3 regions of the Phytobacter cepae genome follow, and region 3 is predicted to be linked to each of the others. Evidence: predicted binding sites of a transcription regulator. Region 3 holds the regulator's gene; each other region holds the start of a gene.

Region 1 (7,112 bases), 1.6 Mb from region 3:
TTTCAAGGATGCTCCATGCATGACCTATCCCATGCTGGGCCGCCAGAATGGAGACTAACGACACCACGGCCACCGACACCGGTGACGCTGTGATCGCCATTTGTGAGGCAATAGAAGCCACCGCCATCGGGCGTTCCGGGCGGATGTTTTTCTTCAATGCGATATCAGCAATGATGGGGAACATAGTGTAAACCACATGCCCGGTGCCGCAGAGAAAGGTCAGCATCCACGTGGTAAACGGGGCCAGTAGGGTGATGTGTTGTGGATGACGGCGCAACAGACGTTCAGCAAACTGCATCATCACGTTCAGGCCGCCTGCGGTTTGCAACGTGGCGGCGCAGCCTATGACGGCAAGAATGGTCAACATCACGTCGACCGGCGGTTTGCCTGGCTCAAGGCCAAAGACAAAACTCAGTATAAAGAGGCCAATGCCGCTGATTAACCCCAACCCCATCCCGCCGAAACGCGTCCCCAGTAGCAAGCAGAGAATAATAATAATAAATTCAATGGTAATCATGACTCACTTGTCCTTGATATTGATAAACCAGACAAATCATTACATTTTGTAATGCTACTCAATGAGAGCCAGATCGGATTTGAGAAAATTTAATAAAAGCAATAACTTATATACTTTTCATTAACATTAATTTGATATTTGTGTAAACAAAAGGGTTAAAACTGTTCGCAGAATCCATTGATTCATGAGAATGGTGACCAGGGAAGGGGGCTTAGCGCTGAGGGATCCGCAGTGATATGACGTTTTGCAGCGTTAACACTGCGCAATGAGAACACAACAGCCACCGCGATGAGAGGGTCCGGCTGAAAATCGACGAAGCATATCCGCAAGGCCGGGGCGACGCGCAGGGATGCGCGGCGAGGGCGATTTTACATGGACGTTACCTTCGCCCGTCCCCGATCAGCCTGAAGGAATACGCGTAGTGGACCGCGTCAGCGGCGATTTTCCTGGCCGGGAGCCCGGGTCGCCAGGGTGGTGGCGGTGAACCACCCTGGCACGTTCACGGGTTCTGGCGTTATTGAAAAGCAAGGAACATAAGGTGAACGGAATGACCCTCAGCGCCGCATTTTCCCCCTCACCCCAGCCCTCTCCCCAAATGGGCGAGGGGGCCGCTCGTGCACGCATTTCTTCTGGAGATTCCTAAGGGCTTAGCGAGTCAATGTAACCGGAAGACGGGAATATTCATTCATCTGAGTAATTAATTGCTCGTGAAGACTTTTCTGATCGTCATAAATAGCAGAGAGCAAGTTTAAGGCAGTATTATCCGTTTCCACCCGGGCCGCTTCGGCGAGGCACGCCAGCTCCTGATAACGCATTAACTGATTCTCCACCGCCTGTTGCAGTAGTTCATCAATTGAATGAATTGCTGTGGTCGAAATATTCACGGATTTTATTATTGGATAGCGGCCAGTTTGTTTTATATAGTCAAAAACGCGCATCGTATGGGTGATGCCGGTTTGCGCCTGATGCCGCAAACACAGCGCAATACGCGTCAGGTTACGCTCCATACACCAATTGCTTAAGGTGACATAAAGTTGCGATGCACTAAATTCAAGATTCATTTGGGCGTTTAATTTACGCGCCATTGAAGGGGTTGTCATGGTTATATCCTTATGTATGGGATGATCCTGTGCAGAAATCATTTTTTATTTAGCCATCCACGGCCGGGGAAATAAGAATAACGAGAAGAGGGGAATAAGAACATCCTTAAAGATAATCGGTTACCCTTCGTTACCGGATGGCGAAATTACGGTGATTCAACTTTAATTCTGAAATAAATTAAAACGTTTTCCGATTCAGGTTGGCGTCAGTGCATTCGGTCAAATCCACACTACACGCGATCCCAGGCAAAGAGGTGCCGATATGTGACAAGGGTATGGTTATGAAACGGTGTTTTGAGTAAAAATAAACACTCTTTCAACCTGTTGGTAAGGAATGCATAAATGAAAAAAGTGGCGGTGTTGCTGGCGCCCGGTTTTGAGGAAGCTGAAGCCATTATTACTATTGATATTCTGCGTCGTCTGCATATTGAAGTAGAAACACTTGCGTGCGCGGAATCCCGCGCCGTCGTCAGTTATCACAATATTCCAATGGTCGCTGACCATACTCTGGTGGAGCGCAGCGGTGAACTTTACGATGCCGTCGTGCTTCCGGGTGGCCCGCAGGGCAGCGTCAACCTTGCTGCCAGCGCTGACGTTATTGCCTTTGTTAAATCTCATGACGCGCAAAACAAGCTTATTTGCCCCATCTGCTCAGCCGCCGCACGTGTGCTGGGCGGGAATGGGCTGCTAAACGGGCGCCGTTATGTCTGCTCTGGCGACCTGTGGGAAGGGGTGAGCGGCGGTGAATATGTTGATGCCCCGGTTGTGGAAGATGGCAACTTGCTGAGCGGAAAAGGGCTGGGCCACGCTTTCGACTTCGCCTTCGCGCTTTCTGCTCGCCTGCTAGGCGATGACGCGCCGGTCCGTGACCACGCGGATCACATTTATTACGCCTGGTAATGCCTCCCCCGGGTGCGCCCTGCATTCGGGGACAAGGATAACATAGCTGATGCTATGGATTAATCTGCTGACCCCCTCTCTAATTGTCTGACAAATCCGCCTTTTTTTATGTCTAAATCCGCTGAATTTATGTACGTAATTACTGTAATTCTGCGGTGTGATGTTGCTCTCCTATGGAGAATCAATTTCCCGCTAAAACTACTGCCAGCACAGGTGTCCAGTGAAGTGCGGACTCTAATGCCTTGTTTTATGAACTTTTAAATGAACCGGTAAAATTTTCCCCCTACATAAAAGAATGCCAAAGCTGGAGATAACCATGCACAAATTCACTAAAGCGTTGGCAGCCATAGGTCTGGCTGCCGTTATGTCACAATCCGCTATCGCTGAATCGATGAAACTGGGCTTTTTAGTGAAACAGCCGGAAGAACCCTGGTTCCAGACGGAGTGGAAATTTGCCGACAAAGCGGGCAAAGACTTAGGGTTTGAAGTGATTAAGATTGCGGTCCCGGATGGTGAAAAAACGCTGAATGCTATCGACAGCCTTGCGGCAAGCGGCGCGAAGGGATTTGTTATCTGTACCCCTGACCCTAAACTGGGCGCAGCCATTGTGGCCAAAGCCCGAGGCTATGACATGAAAGTCATTGCCGTGGATGACCAGTTCGTGAATGCGAAAGGCGAACCGATGACTTCCGTTCCGCTGGTGATGATGGCGGCGAGTGAAATTGGCGCGCGCCAGGGTCAGGAACTGTATAAAGAGATGCAAAAACGCGGCTGGGATATTAAAGAAACCGCGGTAATGGCCATTACCGCCAACGAACTGGATACCGCGCGTCGTCGTACCACCGGTTCCATGGATGCACTGAAAGCCGCAGGCTTCCCGGAAAAACAAATTTATCAGGTCCCGACCAAATCTAACGATATCCCTGGCGCATTCGATGCCGGCAACTCCTTGCTGGTACAGCACCCGGAAGTTAAACACTGGCTGGTGGTAGGCATGAACGACAGCACTGTGCTGGGCGGCGTACGTGCAACCGAAGGGCAGGGCTTTAAAGCACCTAACGTGATTGGTATCGGCATCAACGGTGTGGATGCGGTCAGCGAGCTGTCTAAAGCGCAGGCGACAGGCTTCTACGGCTCGCTGCTGCCAAGCCCGGATGTACACGGCTACAAAACCAGTGAGCTGCTGTACAACTGGGTCACCAAAGGCGTCGAACCGCCTAAATTCACAGCGGTTACCGACGTGGTGCTGATCACGCGCGATAACTTTAAAGAAGAGCTGGCGAAAAAAGGGCTGGGCGTGAAGTAAATCTCTGCTGATAGCGCCCTCTGCTTTCGGGTGGAGGGCCTGATGTACACCAAGAAAATGATTCACGGAGACGTTATGCAAGACTCAACTCCCTATCTCTCCTTTCGCGGCATTGGTAAGACGTTCCCGGGCGTAAAAGCCCTGAGTGACATCAGTTTTGATTGCCACGCGGGACAGGTGCACGCCCTGATGGGAGAAAACGGTGCCGGTAAGTCGACTCTGTTAAAGGTCCTCAGTGGCAACTACGCGCCGACGACCGGGACGCTGGCGATCAAAGGTCAGGACGTCAGCTTTAACGACACGACTGCGGCGCTCAACGCCGGGGTGGCGATTATTTACCAGGAGCTTCACCTGGTGCCGGAAATGACCGTGGCAGAGAATATCTACCTCGGGCAACTTCCTCATAAGAGCGGATTCGTTAATCGCTCGCTGCTGAATTATGAAGCCGGGCTTCAGCTAAAACACCTCGGGCTCGATATCGACCCGCAAACGCCGCTGAAATATCTCTCTATTGGTCAGTGGCAGATGGTTGAAATTGCCAAAGCCCTGGCGCGCAATGCCAAAATTATTGCCTTTGACGAACCTACCAGCTCCCTCTCCGCTCGCGAAATTGAGAATCTGTTCCGGGTGATTCGCGAGCTGCGCAAAGAAGGGCGCGTGATCCTCTATGTTTCGCACCGTATGGAAGAGATATTTGCCCTGAGCGACGCGATTACCGTGTTCAAAGATGGCCGTTATGTACGTACCTTCACCGACATGCAGCAGGTCAATCATGATTCGCTGGTCCAGGCCATGGTCGGCAGGGATCTGGGGGATATCTACGGCTGGAAACCGCGTGATTATGGCGATGAGCGGCTGCGTCTGGAGCAGGTCAAAGCGCCCGGCGTCCGTACCCCAATCAGTCTGACGGTGCGCAGTGGCGAAATCGTCGGCCTGTTTGGTCTCGTGGGGGCGGGTCGCAGTGAATTAATGAAAGGTCTGTTTGGTGGCACTCGCATCTCCGAGGGCAAGGTCTTTATTGACGGTCAGACCGTGAACATTCAAAAACCTGCGCACGCCATCAGTGCCGGTATGATGCTATGCCCGGAAGACAGGAAAGCCGACGGCATTATTCCGGTTCACTCGGTACGGGAAAATATCAACATCAGCGCACGCCGCAAATACCTGCGTGCGGGGTGCCTGATTAATGACGGATGGGAAGCAGAAAACGCCCGGCATCATATCAATGCCCTTAACATTAAAACCCCCAGTGCCGACCAGCTGATCATGAACCTCTCAGGTGGAAACCAACAGAAAGCCATTCTCGGCCGCTGGCTCTCCGAAGAGATGAAGGTCATTTTGCTCGATGAGCCGACGCGCGGTATTGACGTCGGAGCAAAACATGAAATTTATAACGTTATCTATGCGCTGGCAGCCCGTGGTGTCGCGGTGTTGTTTGCTTCCAGTGACCTGCCTGAAGTCCTGGGTGTCGCCGACCGGATCATTGTGATGCGGGAAGGGGAAATTGCCGGGGAACTGCTTCATGGTCAGGCAGATGAACAGCGAGCTTTAAGCCTCGCAATGCCAAAAGTCAGCCAGGCTGTTGCCTGAGCGAGGAGAACACGATGTCATCTTTAACCTCTTCCGGCGCATCAAAGTCGCCATTTACGTTCGGGCGCATTTGGGACCAGTTCGGCATGCTGGTGGTGTTTGCCGTGCTGTTCCTTGGCTGCGCGGTTTTTGTACCTAACTTCGCGACCTTCATCAATATGAAAGGCCTGGGGCTTGCCATTTCGATGTCGGGGATGGTGGCCTGTGGGATGCTTTTCTGCCTGGCTTCCGGCGATTTTGACCTGTCCGTGGCCTCGGTTATCGCCTGCGCAGGTGTAACAACCGCGGTGGTTATCAACCTCAGTGAAAGCCTGTGGATTGGCGTGTTTGCAGGCCTGATGCTGGGTGTGGTGAGTGGTTTTATCAACGGTTTCGTTATTGCACGACTTAAAATCAACGCCCTGATAACCACCCTTGCGACGATGCAGATAGTGCGCGGGCTGGCCTATATTATTTCAGACGGTAAAGCGGTGGGTATTGAAGACGAAAGCTTCTTTACCCTGGGCTATGCCAACTGGTTAGGCCTGCCGGCACCCATCTGGTTGACCGTGGCCTGCCTGATTGTCTTTGGCTTCCTGCTCAATCGCACCACCTTTGGGCGCAATACGCTGGCCATTGGCGGTAACGAAGAAGCGGCGCGTCTGGCCGGTGTGCCGGTGGTGCGTACCAAAATCATCATCTTTGTGCTTTCTGGCCTGGTGTCCGCCGCCGCAGGGATTATCCTTGCATCACGCATGACAAGCGGTCAGCCGATGACCTCTATCGGTTATGAGTTGATTGTTATCTCAGCCTGTGTATTAGGCGGGGTGTCTCTGAAAGGGGGGATTGGCAAGATCTCTTACGTGGTCGCCGGGATCCTGATTCTGGGTACGGTAGAAAACGCCATGAACTTGCTCAATATCTCGCCGTTTGCTCAGTATGTTGTTCGCGGTCTGATCCTGCTTGCAGCGGTCATCTTTGACCGTTACAAACAAAAAGCCAAACGTACCGTTTAATAAAACCGTCCCGACCTTTAAGTCTACGTTATCAAACTCTCCAGGCGTTAATTCGGCTGGAGAGTTCCGCATAAAATGGCGAGCGCCGTCACACTGTCTATACTTACATGGCTAATGATAATGAAAGGTTATCGAAAGAGACCTTTCTCTCACACTGTAAGGAGGAGTCCAGGGTGGCTGACACGTTATCCATACCGCCTGTATTTTCGGGTAAATTTGCCTTTTTTTTCGACCTCGATGGCACCCTCGCTGATATCCAACCGCATCCGGATCTGGTATTCGTTCCATCAGACGTACTTGAGCAGCTTGCACTGCTTGCAAGACTCAATGATGGTGCGCTGGCGTTGATTTCAGGGCGTTCAATGGCTGAGCTTGACCAGCTTGCTTCTCCTCATCGTTTCCCGCTGGCCGGGGTGCATGGGGCAGAGCGCCGCGACATCAATGGTGAAATCCACCGGGTCTCGTTACCGCTTAGCGTTGTCCAGCCGCTGGAACATGAGTTGGTGGCCGAAATGGCGCAACTTCGCGGCACTGAACTTGAAGCCAAAGGCATGGCCTTTGCGCTGCACTATCGTCAGGCGCTGCACCATGAGGAAGACATTCGTGCGCTGGCGATGAAAATGGTGGCGCGCTATCCCGAGCTGTCGATGCAGCCAGGGAAGTGCGTCATTGAGCTTAAGCCTGCGGCGATTGATAAAGGTGCC
Region 2 (7,112 bases), 1.9 Mb from region 3:
CTCCTTGCCTGGCTGGGGTTTAGCTGGCTGATTTACAGCGGTCTGATTACTGCGATTGAACATGATCCTTTTATCGGGCCCCGGCCGTTCTACACCACGCTCAGTACGTTGGGGGTCTATTTGCTGGTGGCCTGTGCTATCAGTCTCACCCTTATCAGCTGGGCGAAATACAACCAGCTGCGTTTTCGCATTGAACGGCGTAAGCGTCGGCCTGAACTGGAAGGGCATGAGGTGGCGGCAAGTTTCAATATCACCCCCGAACTGGCGCTAATGATGAGTCAGGCCCAGGTCTTTACCCTTGCCCATTATGATACGGGGGCCATTGACCGCGTGTGGATGGCGAAAATCCTCGCTGACGTGCAGAGCGAGTAGCGAAAACCTGCCGGTAATTCTGGATGTTTACTGGCAGGTTTTTTTGGATTGCTGGTGGTTCGCTTAATAGAGGAGGGCATGAATAAGCGTGCGTAGTGCGATGCCGGTAATGACGCCGGGGATCACGTAGCGAAACAGCCTGACAAACCGGCTGGCAATGCCCAGGAAAATGCCGACACCTGGCAAATCAAAGGTCTGAATCAGAAAACCGGCGGAGGCATTTACCTGCTCAGGCGTGACCAGCCCTTTTCGCAATAATTCAGAGATTACCCCGAAATAAGCCGTACCGCCCGCGAGGAATTTAGTCAACGTCGGTAATACGTAAATCTCAGGAATGCTAAAAAAGGTTAATACGGGGGCTAACAGCGTGGTCAGCAGGGTGATAAACCCCGCTTCTTTGAGGATCCCGACAATCGTTAATGAGAGCAGCAGCATCGGCAGTGAACCCAGTGCAAGACGAATAGCATCCGCCCCCGCGCCGTTAATAATCGCGATAAGGCTGGCAGAGGATTTATCATTCAGCGATTCCGTCACCTCCTCACGCCTTACCGTCATCGATAATTTCTTGCCAAACAGATGGTAGGTGACTGCGGCTGCGATCAACCCGCCGACAATTGAAATACCAATGGCGCTACCCCAGTGCAACCCAAACGGGATCAACGGGTAAAAGACGTTGCCTTGCCCCATCGCAAAGAGCATGGCCAGCGCGGCGGCAAGTTGCCTGTCTGAGGTGCCGCGCTTTTCCATGATCGCCAGTGCGGCGATCGGCGCGGCAAAGCTGACGAAGTTAAGTTGGATCAGCGCAAAAATGGCCAGCCCGGAAATGCCAAAGGGCTTAAGCAGCGGGGTGGTGAGGCGCACGATGGCATCGACAACCCCCTTCGCTTCGAGGTATTTCATGACGATCAACATGATTATCATGACTGGGATGAGGGTATAAAGCGCGACATCAACCGATGTCTTTCCTGCTGACATAATGACATCAATAATATTCATTACGGGTCCTGATGAAGAAACATGAAGTGAAATCTACACCTCTGAGCATGCGGGTAGCGTCCATGTTGTGCTCTTAAATCCGATATGTCTAATAGGGGAAAATGATTCATGGCGCACGGGGAGTGGTATGAGCCTCCCTGGAGGCTGCGATTCCGTTCTCGATAATAGACACGCCACGTGCAAGTACCGGGATGATGGTTATGTTGCAATAAAAAATCCACGCCAGGGCGTGGATTTTTAAAAGACTTACCGGGCTGCGGGCTAAAAAATGAAGCCGCAGCAAACGATCAGACGTTGAACAGGAAGTTCATGACATCGCCATCTTTAACGATGTACTCTTTACCTTCTGCACGCATTTTTCCGGCTTCTTTCGCCCCTTGCTCACCCTTGTAGGTGATGAAGTCTTCATAGGCGATGGTTTGCGCACGGATAAAGCCTTTCTCGAAGTCGGTGTGGATTTTACCTGCGGCCTGCGGTGCTGTTGCGCCTACCGGGATGGTCCAGGCACGGACTTCTTTCACGCCAGCGGTGAAGTAAGTCTGCAGGTTTAACAGCTCGTAACCGGCGCGAATCACGCGGTTCAGGCCCGGCTCTTCGATGCCCAGCTCCGCCATGAACTCTTCACGGTCAGCATCGTCCAGTTCGGCGATATCAGATTCAACGGCAGCGCAGACGGCAACGACAACAGAACCTTCAGCTGCAGCGATCTCACGCACTTTATCGAGGTACGGGTTGTTTTCAAAACCGTCCTCATTAACGTTGGCAATGTACATGGTCGGCTTGAGGGTCAGGAAGCTCAGGTATTTGATAGCCGCTTTATCTTCTTCGGTCAGGTTTTTCAGCGCACGCAGCATGCCTGCGTTTTCCAGCTGCGGCAGGCATTTTTCAAGTGCCGCTTGTTCCGCTTTCGCGTCTTTATCGCCGCCTTTGGCTTTTTTCTGTACGCGGTGCAGGGCGCGCTCGCAGGTGTCGAGGTCCGACAGGGCCAGTTCGGTATTGATGACTTCGATGTCGTCAGCCGGGTCAACTTTGTTGTTCACATGGATGATGTTGTCATTTTCGAAACAACGCACAACATGACCAATCGCTTCGGTTTCACGAATGTTAGTCAGAAACTGGTTACCCAGACCTTCACCTTTAGACGCGCCTTTGACCAGACCGGCGATATCAACGAATTCCATGGTGGTAGGCAGAATACGCTGCGGTTTAACGATTTCAGCGAGCTTGTCGAGACGCGGATCGGGCATGGGTACAACACCGGTGTTCGGCTCAATAGTACAGAACGGGAAGTTAGCCGCTTCAATACCGGCTTTGGTGAGCGCATTGAACAGGGTGGATTTACCTACGTTGGGCAGGCCAACGATGCCGCATTTGAATCCCATGATGTGATTACCTTAAGTTCTGAATAATCAACCTGTTATAGAGAACAGGTTGCATAAAAATGGATAACTTTGCCTATTATACACGTAACCGCTGTATCGCGGGGCAAAAATGCCACCTGGTGAGGGTTATTGCGCCTTAAAGGCATGCAGGCGGTTGGTGGCTTTTGTCAGGCCGTCTTTCAGCCATAACTCGGTACAGCGCGCCGCTTCGTCTACGGCGTCGTCGATGAGCTTCTGCTCTGATACCGGCGGCTTGCCAAGCACGAAACCGACAACTTTGTTTTTATCGCCCGGATGACCAATTCCTATGCGCAAACGGTGGAAATTGGGGTTATTGCCTAACTTGCTGATGATGTCTTTTAAACCGTTGTGGCCGCCGTGCCCGCCGCCTAACTTAAACTTCGCCACGCCAGGGGGGAGGTCAAGCTCATCGTGGGCGACCAGGATTTCATCCGGATTAATACGATAAAAGGTTGCCATGGCCGCAACGGCTTTGCCACTGAGGTTCATAAACGTGGTGGGGACCAGCAGTCGAACATCTTCGCCCGCTATATTGATCCGCGAAGCGTATCCAAAAAATTTCGCCTCTTCGCGTAGCGGCGCACGGAAACGTTCTGCCAGTAAATCCACATACCAGGCACCCGCATTATGGCGCGTGGCGGCATATTCCGCCCCCGGGTTTGCCAGCCCGACAATCAGTTTAATCGTCACTTTTTATTCCTGACCAGGTCAATAACTGGCGCATAGTTTACGTGGTGCGTCGCCTGAAAACAAAGTTCTCAAGGCGAAACGGGGGAAGAGATAATAGTTGCCCCGTTGAACCATTAGAATTTCATGTAGTTCATAGGCTTATTTGTAAACTTATGTTGCCTCAATATGAGTAAATGTGATCCTAACCGCAATCAGGAACCGTCCTCGTGACTATACTTTACCCAATATTTGAGTGGGGTTATTCCCGTTCAACCCATCGTTCCGGAGGTGACACTATGAAACGCAAAAACGCTTCGTTACTCGGTAATGTTCTGATGGTGCTGGGGCTTGTGGTGATGGTTGTCGGCGTGGGCTACTCCATATTAAACCAGCTTCCCCAACTTAACCTGCCGCAATATTTCGCGCACGGTGCCATATTGAGCATCTTCGTGGGGGCGGTACTCTGGCTTGCAGGTGCGCGCGTTAGCGGTCACGAACAGGTCTGCGACAAGTACTGGTGGGTACGCCACTATGACAAACGCTGTCGCCGTGACGGACACGGGCACCAGTAATAGCGATAAAAGCAAAAAGCGGTTTCCAGTGGAAACCGTTTTTTTTGGCTTTTTTGTTGACCCTTACGTAACGTTAGGCCTGAGAGTCTGTTTACGGGGAAGATAAGGGGTCGTTATGTTAATTCAGGCTGGTGTGTTAGCGCGACGCGCAGGCATTACCGTTCGCACGCTCCATCACTATGAATCGATCGGACTGCTTATCCCTTCCGCCCGAAGTGCTGCCGGGTATCGCTTATATAATCTCGCTGATGTGAAACGCCTGCATATGATTCAGGTGCTGACGAAAGCGGGAATGGCGCTGGCAGCTATCACGGAACACCTGGCACGTGAGACGCGCTCGCTGGATACCCTGCTTACTGAGCAAATCACATTGTTAGACAAGCAAATGCGCAATATTCAGACGTTGCGTGACCAGCTACTGACATTGCGAAACGGGTTGTCCTGCGGTGCTGAACCGGACCTGGAATCCTGGTTACAGACGCTGGAGTTAATGAAAATGTACGATCGCTGGTTTAGCAAAGAGGAATTACAGGCACTGCCGTTTGCCGCAGACGACCAGGCACGTAGCAACGCCTGGCTGGAGATGGTCGAAAACGTTCGCCATCTCATGCAGATTAATTGCCCGGTGGATGACCCACAGGCCATGGCATTCGCGACGCGCTGGATGACGCGCCTTGAAGAGGATACCGCAGGCAGGCCGGATTTCCTCACTCGGCTTAATGAAATGCATGTGCTGGAGCCGCAAATGCGCGAACAAACGGGCATTGATGAACAGATAATTGACTACATCACGCGCAGTTTTGCGGAGAGTAAACTGGCTATCTGGCAACGGTATTTGTCACCGGAGGAGATGGCTTTTACCCGCGCACACTATTTTGATCGGCTAATGGAATGGCCGCCGCTGGTGGCCCGTTTACATAAAGCGACGGCTGCGGCTCTGGATCCGAATTCCGACGAGGCACAAGCGCTGGCTGAAAACTGGCTGACGTTGTTTCAATCCTATGCCGGCACTTCACCGCATACCCAGCAGAAGTTTCGCCTCGCCATGCAGGAGGAGCCGCATCTGATGAAAGGCACCTGGATGACGCCTGAGGTGTTGGGGTGGTTGCAGGGGGCGATAGAAGTGATGATGCGGAAGTTATATTCCGCACCCTCAGGATCATAAGTCAGCTAAAGCCGCGTCACGGTTTGGCCAGAAGGATAAGCGCCCAGGGATGGGCTGAATACCGGCCCGTGCCATGGTGCGCAGGGGCTGAAACTCCAGGTTGCTGACACGCAGTTCGGTGCCTTCCGGCAGACGCTTCACGAAACGCTGGAAGGCATCAAGCCCACCCGCATCCAGTACCGGAACCGCATCCCACTTCAACACCACCACCCGTTTGCCTTCGAGCCGTGACTCCAGTTCGCTAAACAGACCGTCGGCAGCGGCGAAGAAAAGCGGGCCTATCACGCGCAGCACCAGAACATCGGACGCAACGTCAACATTGACCGGGGCGAGGCGGGTCATGCGTGCAATACGGCGCATAAACAGCAGAGACGCGAGAACAATGCCCACGCTGATGGCGATAACCATATCGAACAATACCGTCAGCGACATACAGATTAACATCACGATGATGTCGTCTTTCGGACCACGCCGCAGCAGATTCACTACCTTATGCGCTTCGCTCATGTTCCACGCGACCATCAGCAGCAGAGCCGCCATGGCTGACAATGGCAACCATGAGAGCAGGGGGGCGAGAACCAGTAAAGCCAGGATCACCAGCAGCGAGTGAATAATGGCCGAAACGGGTGAGGTTGCCCCGGCGCGCACGTTGGCCGCTGAACGGGCGATGGCTGCCGTGGCCGTAATGCCGCCAAAGAACGGGGCGACGATATTTCCCAATCCCTGACCAATCAACTCACTGTTCGCTTTGTGACGCGTACTGGTCATGCCATCAAGCACCACTGCGCAAAGCAGCGATTCAATGGCCCCTAACATTGCCATCGAAAAGGCGGCAGGGAGGAGTGCCTGTAAAGATGCCCAGCTCAGCGTGAAGCGGGAGTCAGGTAAGTTCCACGGCAAAACCAACTGAGGTAACAGCTGTGGAATGCCATTTCCCTGGCTGCCATCGGCGAGCACGTAGTGGAACTGCGAGCCAATGGTCGCAACATGGCCACCCATGAGATTCACGATCCCCATGATGGCGCACCCCGCCAGTAGCGCAGGCAGATGGCCGGGCAGGCGAATACGCAGGCGTGGCCACAGAATCAATGTGCCTAAGGTGACGATACCAATCGCAGCATCACCGGGGTTCAGAGTCGGCAACGCCATGCCCAGCGCCCCGATTTTTTGCAGATAGTGCTCGGGCATATGTGCGACCTGCAGGCCGAGGAAATCTTTAATCTGCATGGTTCCGATAGTAATACCGATACCGGAGGTGAACCCGAGTGTCACTGAAAGGGGGATGTACTCAATCAGCCGCCCAAAGCGGGCAAGACCAAAAAGAATCAGAAACACGCCTGACATCAAGGTCGCGACCAGCAAACCACCCAGACCAAACTGTTGTGAAACCGGATAAAGAATGACGACAAAGGCAGCGGTAGGACCTGAAACGCTGTAGCGCGAACCACCGGACAACGCGATAACCAACCCGGCGATCGCGGCAGTATAGAGCCCATATTGGGGTGCCACGCCGCTGCCAATCGCCAGCGCCATCGCAAGGGGGATCGCAATAATGCCGACGGTTATGCCGGCAATCAGGTCGCGGGTGAAACGGGCGAGGCTGTATTTCTCTTTCCAGCAGGCTTCAATCAGCGCGCTGAAGGGCATAACGTGGGAGGAAAAGAGTTTATTCATCGTGATGTTCTTCCCTGCGTAAACATCAGTTATACAAAACAGACACCGGCTTTTAATAAATCATACAAATAAATGACAACAATAAAAAAACCCGCCGCAGCGGGTTTCTGTGCCGATTTCTATCAATGTTCGAACATTGCAGAAATGGATTCTTCGTTGCTGATGCGACGAATCGCTTCGGCCAGCATGCCAGACAGCGTCAGCGTGCGGACTTTCTCCAGCGCTTTGATTTCAGGCGTCAGCGGAATGGTATCGCAGACG
Region 3 (7,112 bases):
CGTACTGGTATGGTCTGAATTACACGAAAGCGTCAACATTATGCCGCGTGCTCAATTTCATGATTAACAACGCGTAAAGCGAAAACATCGCAAACGTCTGGAGTCGCTATGTCTGCTAAACATCCGGTTATTGCTGTAACAGGCTCCAGCGGTGCGGGAACCACCACCACCAGCCTTGCCTTTCGTAAAATTTTCGCCCAATTGAATTTGCACGCCGCTGAAGTGGAAGGCGACAGCTTTCACCGGTATACACGCCCTGAAATGGACATGGCTATCCGCAAGGCGCGCGATTCAGGTCGCCACATCAGCTACTTTGGCCCGGAGGCTAACGACTTCAGCCTGCTGGAGCAGACGTTTGTCGATTATGGCCATACCGGCACCGGCCAGGCGAGAAAATATCTTCATACCTACGACGAAGCGGTGCCATGGAATCAGGTGCCAGGAACCTTTACCCCCTGGCAACCGCTGCCGGAACCGACGGATGTGCTGTTTTACGAAGGCCTGCACGGCGGGGTGGTGACGCCGCAGCATGATGTGGCGCGCCATGTGGACCTGCTGGTCGGCGTGGTACCGATTGTGAATCTGGAGTGGATGCAGAAGCTGGTTCGCGACACCGGCGAACGCGGTCATTCCCGTGAAGCGGTGATGGACTCCGTGGTACGTTCAATGGAGGATTACATCAACTTCATTACGCCGCAGTTTTCCCGCACGCACATCAACTTTCAGCGCGTTCCCACCGTGGATACATCGAACCCCTTTGCCGCCAAAGTCATTCCATCGCTGGATGAAAGCTTTGTCGTCATTCATTTCCGTAATCTTGAAGGGATTGATTACCCCTGGCTACTGGCAATGCTGCAGGGTTCTTTTATTTCTCACATGAATACAATCGTGGTGCCGGGAGGCAAAATGGGGCTGGCGATGGAGCTCATCATGACACCGCTGGTTGAACGGTTGATGGAAGGCAAGAAGATTGAGTGATATCAGTCCCCTCTCCCCGTGGGAGAGGGTCAGGGTGAGGGCATCAGACCGCACAATGCCCTAAACCCGTCAGCCTTCGATCACTTCAAACGAATGCGTGATATTCGCCGCTTTCTCCAGCATCAACGCGACTGAGCAATACTTCTCGGCAGAGAGATCCACCGCACGGGATACGGCCGCCTCCTTCAGTGCCTTACCCGTCACGATAAAGTGCAGATTGATGTGGGTGAACAGGCGCGGCGCCTCTTCCCGGCGCTCAGAAGTGAGCTTTACTTCGCAATCCGTCACGTCATGACGGCCTTTCTGCAATATAGAGACAACATCAATCGCGCTGCACCCGCCTGCGGCCATCAGCACCATTTCCATCGGGCTTGGCGCTTTATCGCCCGAATTACCGTCCATCAGAATCTGGTGCCCGGAGGCAGATTCACCAAGGAACGTTAAACCTTCGACCCATTTCACACGAGCATGCATTTTATTCACTCCGGCAATGTCACTTTCTCTACAGATTACGCGCACATAAGAAAACTCGCAATGGAAGGCGACCTGCGTCAAGCTGAAGCGAGACACCAGGAGACAGGCGGCAAAACCTATGCTAAAACAGTCTGAATGCTACAGTGATACATTGATGTAATGCATGTACGCAGAGGACATCACATCTTAGAGCCCGCAGACATGTCTGACGGCGCACTTCCCAGGTATCGGGAAGACAGATTGCAACCCCAGTCACAGGGCGCAGATCCTGAGACTGGAGCCAGCTTATAACAGAGGATAACCGCGCATGGTGCTTGGCAAACCGCAAACAGACCCGACTCTCGAATGGTTCTTGTCTCATTGCCATATTCATAAGTACCCGTCGAAGAGCACGCTGATTCACCAGGGTGAAAAAGCGGAAACGTTGTACTACATCGTAAAAGGCTCAGTGGCTGTGCTCATCAAGGATGAAGAAGGGAAAGAGATGATCCTCTCTTACCTTAACCAGGGCGATTTTATTGGTGAACTGGGTCTGTTCGAAGAAGGTCAGGAGCGCAGTGCCTGGGTACGCGCCAAGACCGCTTGTGAAGTGGCCGAAATTTCCTACAAAAAATTCCGTCAGTTGATCCAGGTAAACCCGGATATTCTGATGCGCTTGTCCTCGCAGATGGCACGCCGCCTGCAGGTCACCTCGGAAAAAGTCGGCAACCTCGCCTTCCTCGATGTGACAGGCCGTATTGCTCAGACGTTACTGAATCTGGCGAAACAACCCGACGCAATGACCCACCCGGACGGTATGCAAATTAAAATAACCCGTCAGGAAATTGGTCAGATCGTGGGCTGTTCTCGTGAAACCGTTGGCCGCATCCTGAAGATGCTGGAAGATCAGAACCTGATCTCCGCTCACGGTAAAACTATTGTCGTGTACGGAACACGTTAATCTCTGAGCGGCGCATTGCTTCTGGCAGTGCGCCGTTTTTGTTTGCCTCATGTGGCGCAGGCTGATTTACCACCCCGAAATCAACTATGCACTGCGACAAACGCTGGTGTTATGCCTGCCTGTGACCGTTGGCCTGATTGCCGGTCGACTGGATTTAGGTCTGCTCTTCTCGTTAGTTCCCGCTTGTTGCAACATAGCTGGTCTCGACACACTGCATAAACGCTTCTTCAAGCGCGTGATCATTGGCGGTTCGCTCTTTGCTGGCAGCAGCCTCGCGGTGCAATTCCTGCTTTTCGAAAACGTTCCTCTGCCGCTCATTCTTACCCTGCTGGCGCTGACGCTGGGCGTCACGGCGGAAATCAGTGCGCTGCACGGCAGGTTGCTTCCCGCCTCGCTGATTGCCGCCATCTTCACGCTGAGTCTTGCGGGAAATATGCCGGTCTGGGAGCCGCTGCTGATCTACAGTCTTGGCACGCTATGGTATGGCGCCTTCAACGCCTTTTGGTTCTGGCTGTGGCGAGAGCAGCCGCTGCGCGAGTCATTAAGCCTGCTGTATCGTCAGCTCGCTGATTATTGCGAGGCCAAATACAGCCTGCTGACTCAGCATGCGGACCCGGAAAAAGCCCTCCCCCCACTGCTGGCACGTCAGCAAAAAGCAGTGGACATGATTAGCCAGTGTTACCAGCAACTGCATATGCTGGCGGCTAATCAGAACAGTGATTACAAAAGATTAAGGCGGGTTTTTCAGGTGGCGCTGGACCTACAGGAGCATATCTCCGTCAGCCTGCATCAGCCGCAGGAGGTGCAGGAACTGGTAGAGCGTAGCCATGCCGAAGAGGTCATTCGCTGGAACGCGCAAACCGTGGCGGCGCGGCTCCGGGTCATTGCGGATGACATCCTCTATCATCGCTATCCACAGCGCTTCAATATGGACAAGCAGATCAGCGCGCTGGAGAAAATCGCCCGTCAGCATCCGGACAACCCGGTAGGCCAGTTCTGCGCCTGGCACTTCAGCCAGATTGCCCGCGTGCTGCGCACCCAACGTCCGCTCTATATTCGCGATCTTATGGCCGAAAAGCAGCGACGATTGCCGCTGATTCCGGCACTCAAAAGCTATCTCTCGTTTAAATCCGCTGCGTTAAGAAACGCCGCGCGGGTAAGCGTCATGCTGAGTATTGCCAGCCTGATGGGCAGCGCGCTACATCTGCCGAAACCCTACTGGATAATGATGACGGTGATGTTTGTCACCCAGAACGGCTACGGAGCAACGCGGGTACGCATTCTGCACCGGGCGGCGGGGACCATGGCGGGGCTTATTATCGCCGGCGCCACGCTGCACTACCACGTGCCGGAAGGCTACACGCTGGCCACTATGCTGATTGTCACGCTGGTCAGTTACCTTATCATTCGCAAAAGCTACGGTTGGGCCATGGTGGGCTTTACCCTGACGGCGGTATATACGCTCCAGCTGCTGACGCTGAATGGCGATCAATTCATCGTGGCCCGGCTTATCGACACGCTGATCGGCTGCCTGATTGCCTTCGGCGGCGTCGTCTGGCTCTGGCCGCAGTGGCAAAGTGGTCTATTGCGCCGTAATGCTCATGATGCGCTGGAAACCTATCAGGATGCCATCCAACTTATTCTCAGCAACGACCCGCAGGCCACTCCGCTCGCATACCAGCGCATGCGTGTGAACCAGGCACACAATGCGCTATTCAACTCGCTTAATCAGGCGATGCAGGAGCCCGGCTTCGATACACGCTATCTGTCAGACATGAAATTGTGGGTTACCCACAGTCAGTTTATCGTTGAGCACATTAACGCAATGACCACGCTGGCCCGCGAGCACACTATGCTCACCCCGGATTTGGCGCAACGCTATTTACAGTCTTGTGAAATTGCCCTGCAACGCTGTCAGCAGCGGCTGGAGTATGACGGGCCGGGAGAGTCGGGGGATGTGAATATCCTGGAGGCGCCGGAGACAATGACCCACGGCCCAATGAGCACCCTGGAACAGCATCTGCAACGTATTCTGGGGCATCTGAGCACCATGCACACCATTTCATCGGTGGCATGGCGTCAGCGCCCGCATCACGGCATCTGGTTAACGCGGCGGCTACGACGTTAGCCGTTCACCACCTGCGCCACCGCCCCGGCAAAGCGGCGCATTCCTTCTTCGATATCGCTCTCTTCAACGATAAGCGCAGGCGCAAAACGCATCACGTCTGGCCCTGCATTCAAAACCATCACGCCTGCATCGGCTGCCGCCAGCAGGAAATCACGTGCACGACCCTTGAATTGCGGTGTCAGCTCAGCGCCAATCAGCAGGCCCATGCCGCGAATATCGCTGAAAATCCCGTACTGCTCGTTGATCTTCTGCAGATGCTTCACAAAAAGCTCGCGCTTCTCATTCACCCCGTTTAACACCTCGGGCGTGTTGATGATGTCGAACGCGGTACCGGCTACAGCGCAGGCCAGCGGGTTGCCACCATAGGTGGAACCGTGGGAGCCCGGATGGAAGGCGCTGGCAATCTCCTGCGTCGTCAGCATGGCGCTGACGGGGAAACCACCGCCAAGGGCTTTTGCGCTGGTGAGAATATCGGGCGTCACACCAAAATGCATGTACGCAAACAGCTCGCCGCTGCGGCCCATGCCGCACTGCACCTCATCAAAGACTAACAGCGCATTGTGTTCGTCACATAAGTCGCGCAGGCCCTGTAGGAATTCAGGCGTAGCCGCAGTAACGCCACCTTCCCCCTGGATAGGTTCCACAACGACGGCACAGGTATGGTCGTCCATCACCGCTTTGACCGCATGAAGATCGTTAAACGGCACGTGGATGATATCAGCAGGTTTCGGACCAAAGCCATCCGAGTACTTGGGTTGCCCGCCTACGGTGACCGTAAACAGTGAGCGGCCATGGAACGCATTGTGGAAAGCGATGATCTTCGTTTTATGCGGGCTGTGGCGGGTGGAAGCATAATAACGGGCCAGCTTGAACGCCGTTTCGTTGGCTTCGGTGCCGGAGTTCATAAACACCACCCGCTCAGCAAAGGTGGCGTCAACCAGCTTACGCGCCAGACGTAGTGCCGGTTCGTTGGTGAACACGTTGCTGATATGCCACAAGGTTTCACCCTGGGCTTTTAACGTTTCGACCAGGGCAGGATGACAGTGCCCCAGCGCCGTCACCGCGATACCGCCCGCAAAATCGACGTACTCTTTACCCTGCTGATCCCAGACGCGGCTGCCCTTGCCCTTCACCGGAATAAATTCCGCAGGCGCGAAGATAGGTAAAATTACGTCGTCAAACGTTGCACGCGTGATTGCGTCTTGCTGAGTTGCCATGTGACCCCACCCTTGTTAAATAAGAAGCAGAAGTGAAAATATAATCACGAAATATGCATAAAAAATCACTCAATGGCAACTAAAAATCGGCGCGATGAAGAAAGTTATTCAGTAAGTCATGCCCCTGCTCACTGAGAATACTTTCTGGATGAAACTGCACCCCTTCCAGATCCCACTGGCGATGGCGAATGCCCATAATCTCCTGCGTTTCGCTGAAGGCGGTCACCTCAAAACAGTCAGGAAGCGAAGGCGGATCGATGAGCAAAGAGTGGTAGCGCGTGACCGTGAGCGGATTGTTCAGCCCCTGAAAAACCCCCCCTCCGGTATGCGTAATCGGTGACGTTTTTCCGTGCATAACCTGTTTCGCACGAACGATGCGCGCGCCAAAGGCCTGGGCGATGGCCTGGTGGCCCAGACAGACGCCCAGAATGGGTAATACCCCCGCGTAGTGGCGAATAACCGCAAGTGAAATACCGGATTCATCCGGGGTGCAGGGGCCAGGGGAAATCACTATTTTTGCGGGGGCGAGGACGGCAATGTCCGCCAGCGTTATCTCATCGTTACGTCTGACTTCGACCCGCGCGCCCAGCTCGCAAAAATATTGATACAGGTTCCAGGTAAAAGAGTCGTAATTGTCGATAAGCAGAATCATGGCGGCCTCGTGAAAATGTGCCGCCCTATTCTACTCAGTTTCGCTGGCTTCGCTTACCACTTTGCCAAAGATTGTCTCAAGCGCAGCCAGCTCGCCCATGGCACCCGCCTGATTCGCTTCAGCCCAGGTTTGCGGATCAATATCCCGCCAGTCAAGCTGGTAGCCTGCATGCAGCGCCAGCTGTTCGAAGAAAATCCGCTGCGTAATACCATTACCTATGCGGAAGGGGTGCAGCACATTGATTTCGCAGTAGTAATGCGCAAGACGCTTAACAAACTCCGCCTTGTCCAGATTCTGCAGCCAGTCTTCGCTTTCGAGGCTGCGCATCAGCGCATTGCCCTCTTTTTCGATGTATTCGAAATGGCAGAAACGGGTGTCGCCCTGGTAAATATCAACTTCGCGAATTTCTCCGGCCCACTCAAAGACATCCTGATAGATGTGGCGATGGATCGCGCATAAATGCGGCAAACCACGCGCCTGTGGCCCCAGCTCCAGCGTGGCAGCACGCAGTGCGGTCAGCTCCCACGCCGCCTTCTCAAGACGCTGCGCCTGGCGAATTCCCAGCAAATTACGCATTACGTTAATGCCAGCGTAAAGATACGGGTCGCGGTCATCACCTACTTTATCGCTCATTGCGCCCCCTTAATCTCTGCCAGTCGGGTTTCAATTTCTTCGGCCGTTAGCGTGACCAGTGGACTGTCCACCCCTTCAAGGCGTCGGCTG

What was found. The regulator CRP, encoded in region 3, controls carbon source genes, mostly activating them, when cyclic AMP is high. The targets are predictions, from matches to a motif close to ATGTGANNNNNNTCACAT.
Positions count from the first base shown of each region.
Region 1: a site for CRP is predicted at 2,673-2,690, ahead of ACUY4Q_RS09700 (arabinose ABC transporter substrate-binding protein). Genes of this name have one in related genera too.
Region 2: a site for CRP is predicted at 3,635-3,652, ahead of pth (aminoacyl-tRNA hydrolase). Genes of this name have one in related genera too.

Region 1 is NZ_CM135107.1:2,068,965-2,076,076, forward strand. It holds gene ACUY4Q_RS09685 (anaerobic C4-dicarboxylate transporter) at 1-517, opposite strand, end outside; gene ACUY4Q_RS09690 (ferritin-like domain-containing protein) at 1,165-1,617, opposite strand; gene ACUY4Q_RS09695 (DJ-1/PfpI family protein) at 1,960-2,517, shown strand; gene ACUY4Q_RS09700 (arabinose ABC transporter substrate-binding protein) at 2,834-3,823, shown strand; gene araG (L-arabinose ABC transporter ATP-binding protein AraG) at 3,899-5,413, shown strand; gene araH (L-arabinose ABC transporter permease AraH) at 5,428-6,408, shown strand; gene otsB (trehalose-phosphatase) at 6,582-7,112, shown strand, end outside.
Region 2 is NZ_CM135107.1:2,330,736-2,337,847, forward strand. It holds gene pgaD (poly-beta-1,6-N-acetyl-D-glucosamine biosynthesis protein PgaD) at 1-372, shown strand, start outside; gene ACUY4Q_RS10910 (nucleoside recognition domain-containing protein) at 436-1,368, opposite strand; gene ychF (redox-regulated ATPase YchF) at 1,656-2,750, opposite strand; gene pth (aminoacyl-tRNA hydrolase) at 2,877-3,461, opposite strand; gene ychH (stress-induced protein YchH) at 3,737-4,012, shown strand; gene ACUY4Q_RS10930 (MerR family transcriptional regulator) at 4,128-5,177, shown strand; gene dauA (C4-dicarboxylic acid transporter DauA) at 5,172-6,851, opposite strand; gene prs (ribose-phosphate diphosphokinase) at 6,974-7,112, opposite strand, start outside.
Region 3 is NZ_CM135107.1:456,568-463,679, reverse strand. It holds gene ACUY4Q_RS02120 (YheU family protein) at 1-67, shown strand, start outside; gene ACUY4Q_RS02115 (phosphoribulokinase) at 109-978, shown strand; gene ACUY4Q_RS02110 (OsmC family protein) at 1,048-1,452, opposite strand; gene crp (cAMP-activated global transcriptional regulator CRP) at 1,760-2,392, shown strand; gene ACUY4Q_RS02100 (YccS/YhfK family putative transporter) at 2,442-4,520, shown strand; gene argD (bifunctional acetylornithine/succinyldiaminopimelate transaminase) at 4,517-5,737, opposite strand; gene pabA (aminodeoxychorismate synthase component 2) at 5,817-6,389, opposite strand; gene ACUY4Q_RS02085 (putative adenosine monophosphate-protein transferase Fic) at 6,420-7,022, opposite strand; gene ficA (FicA/YhfG family antitoxin) at 7,019-7,112, opposite strand, start outside.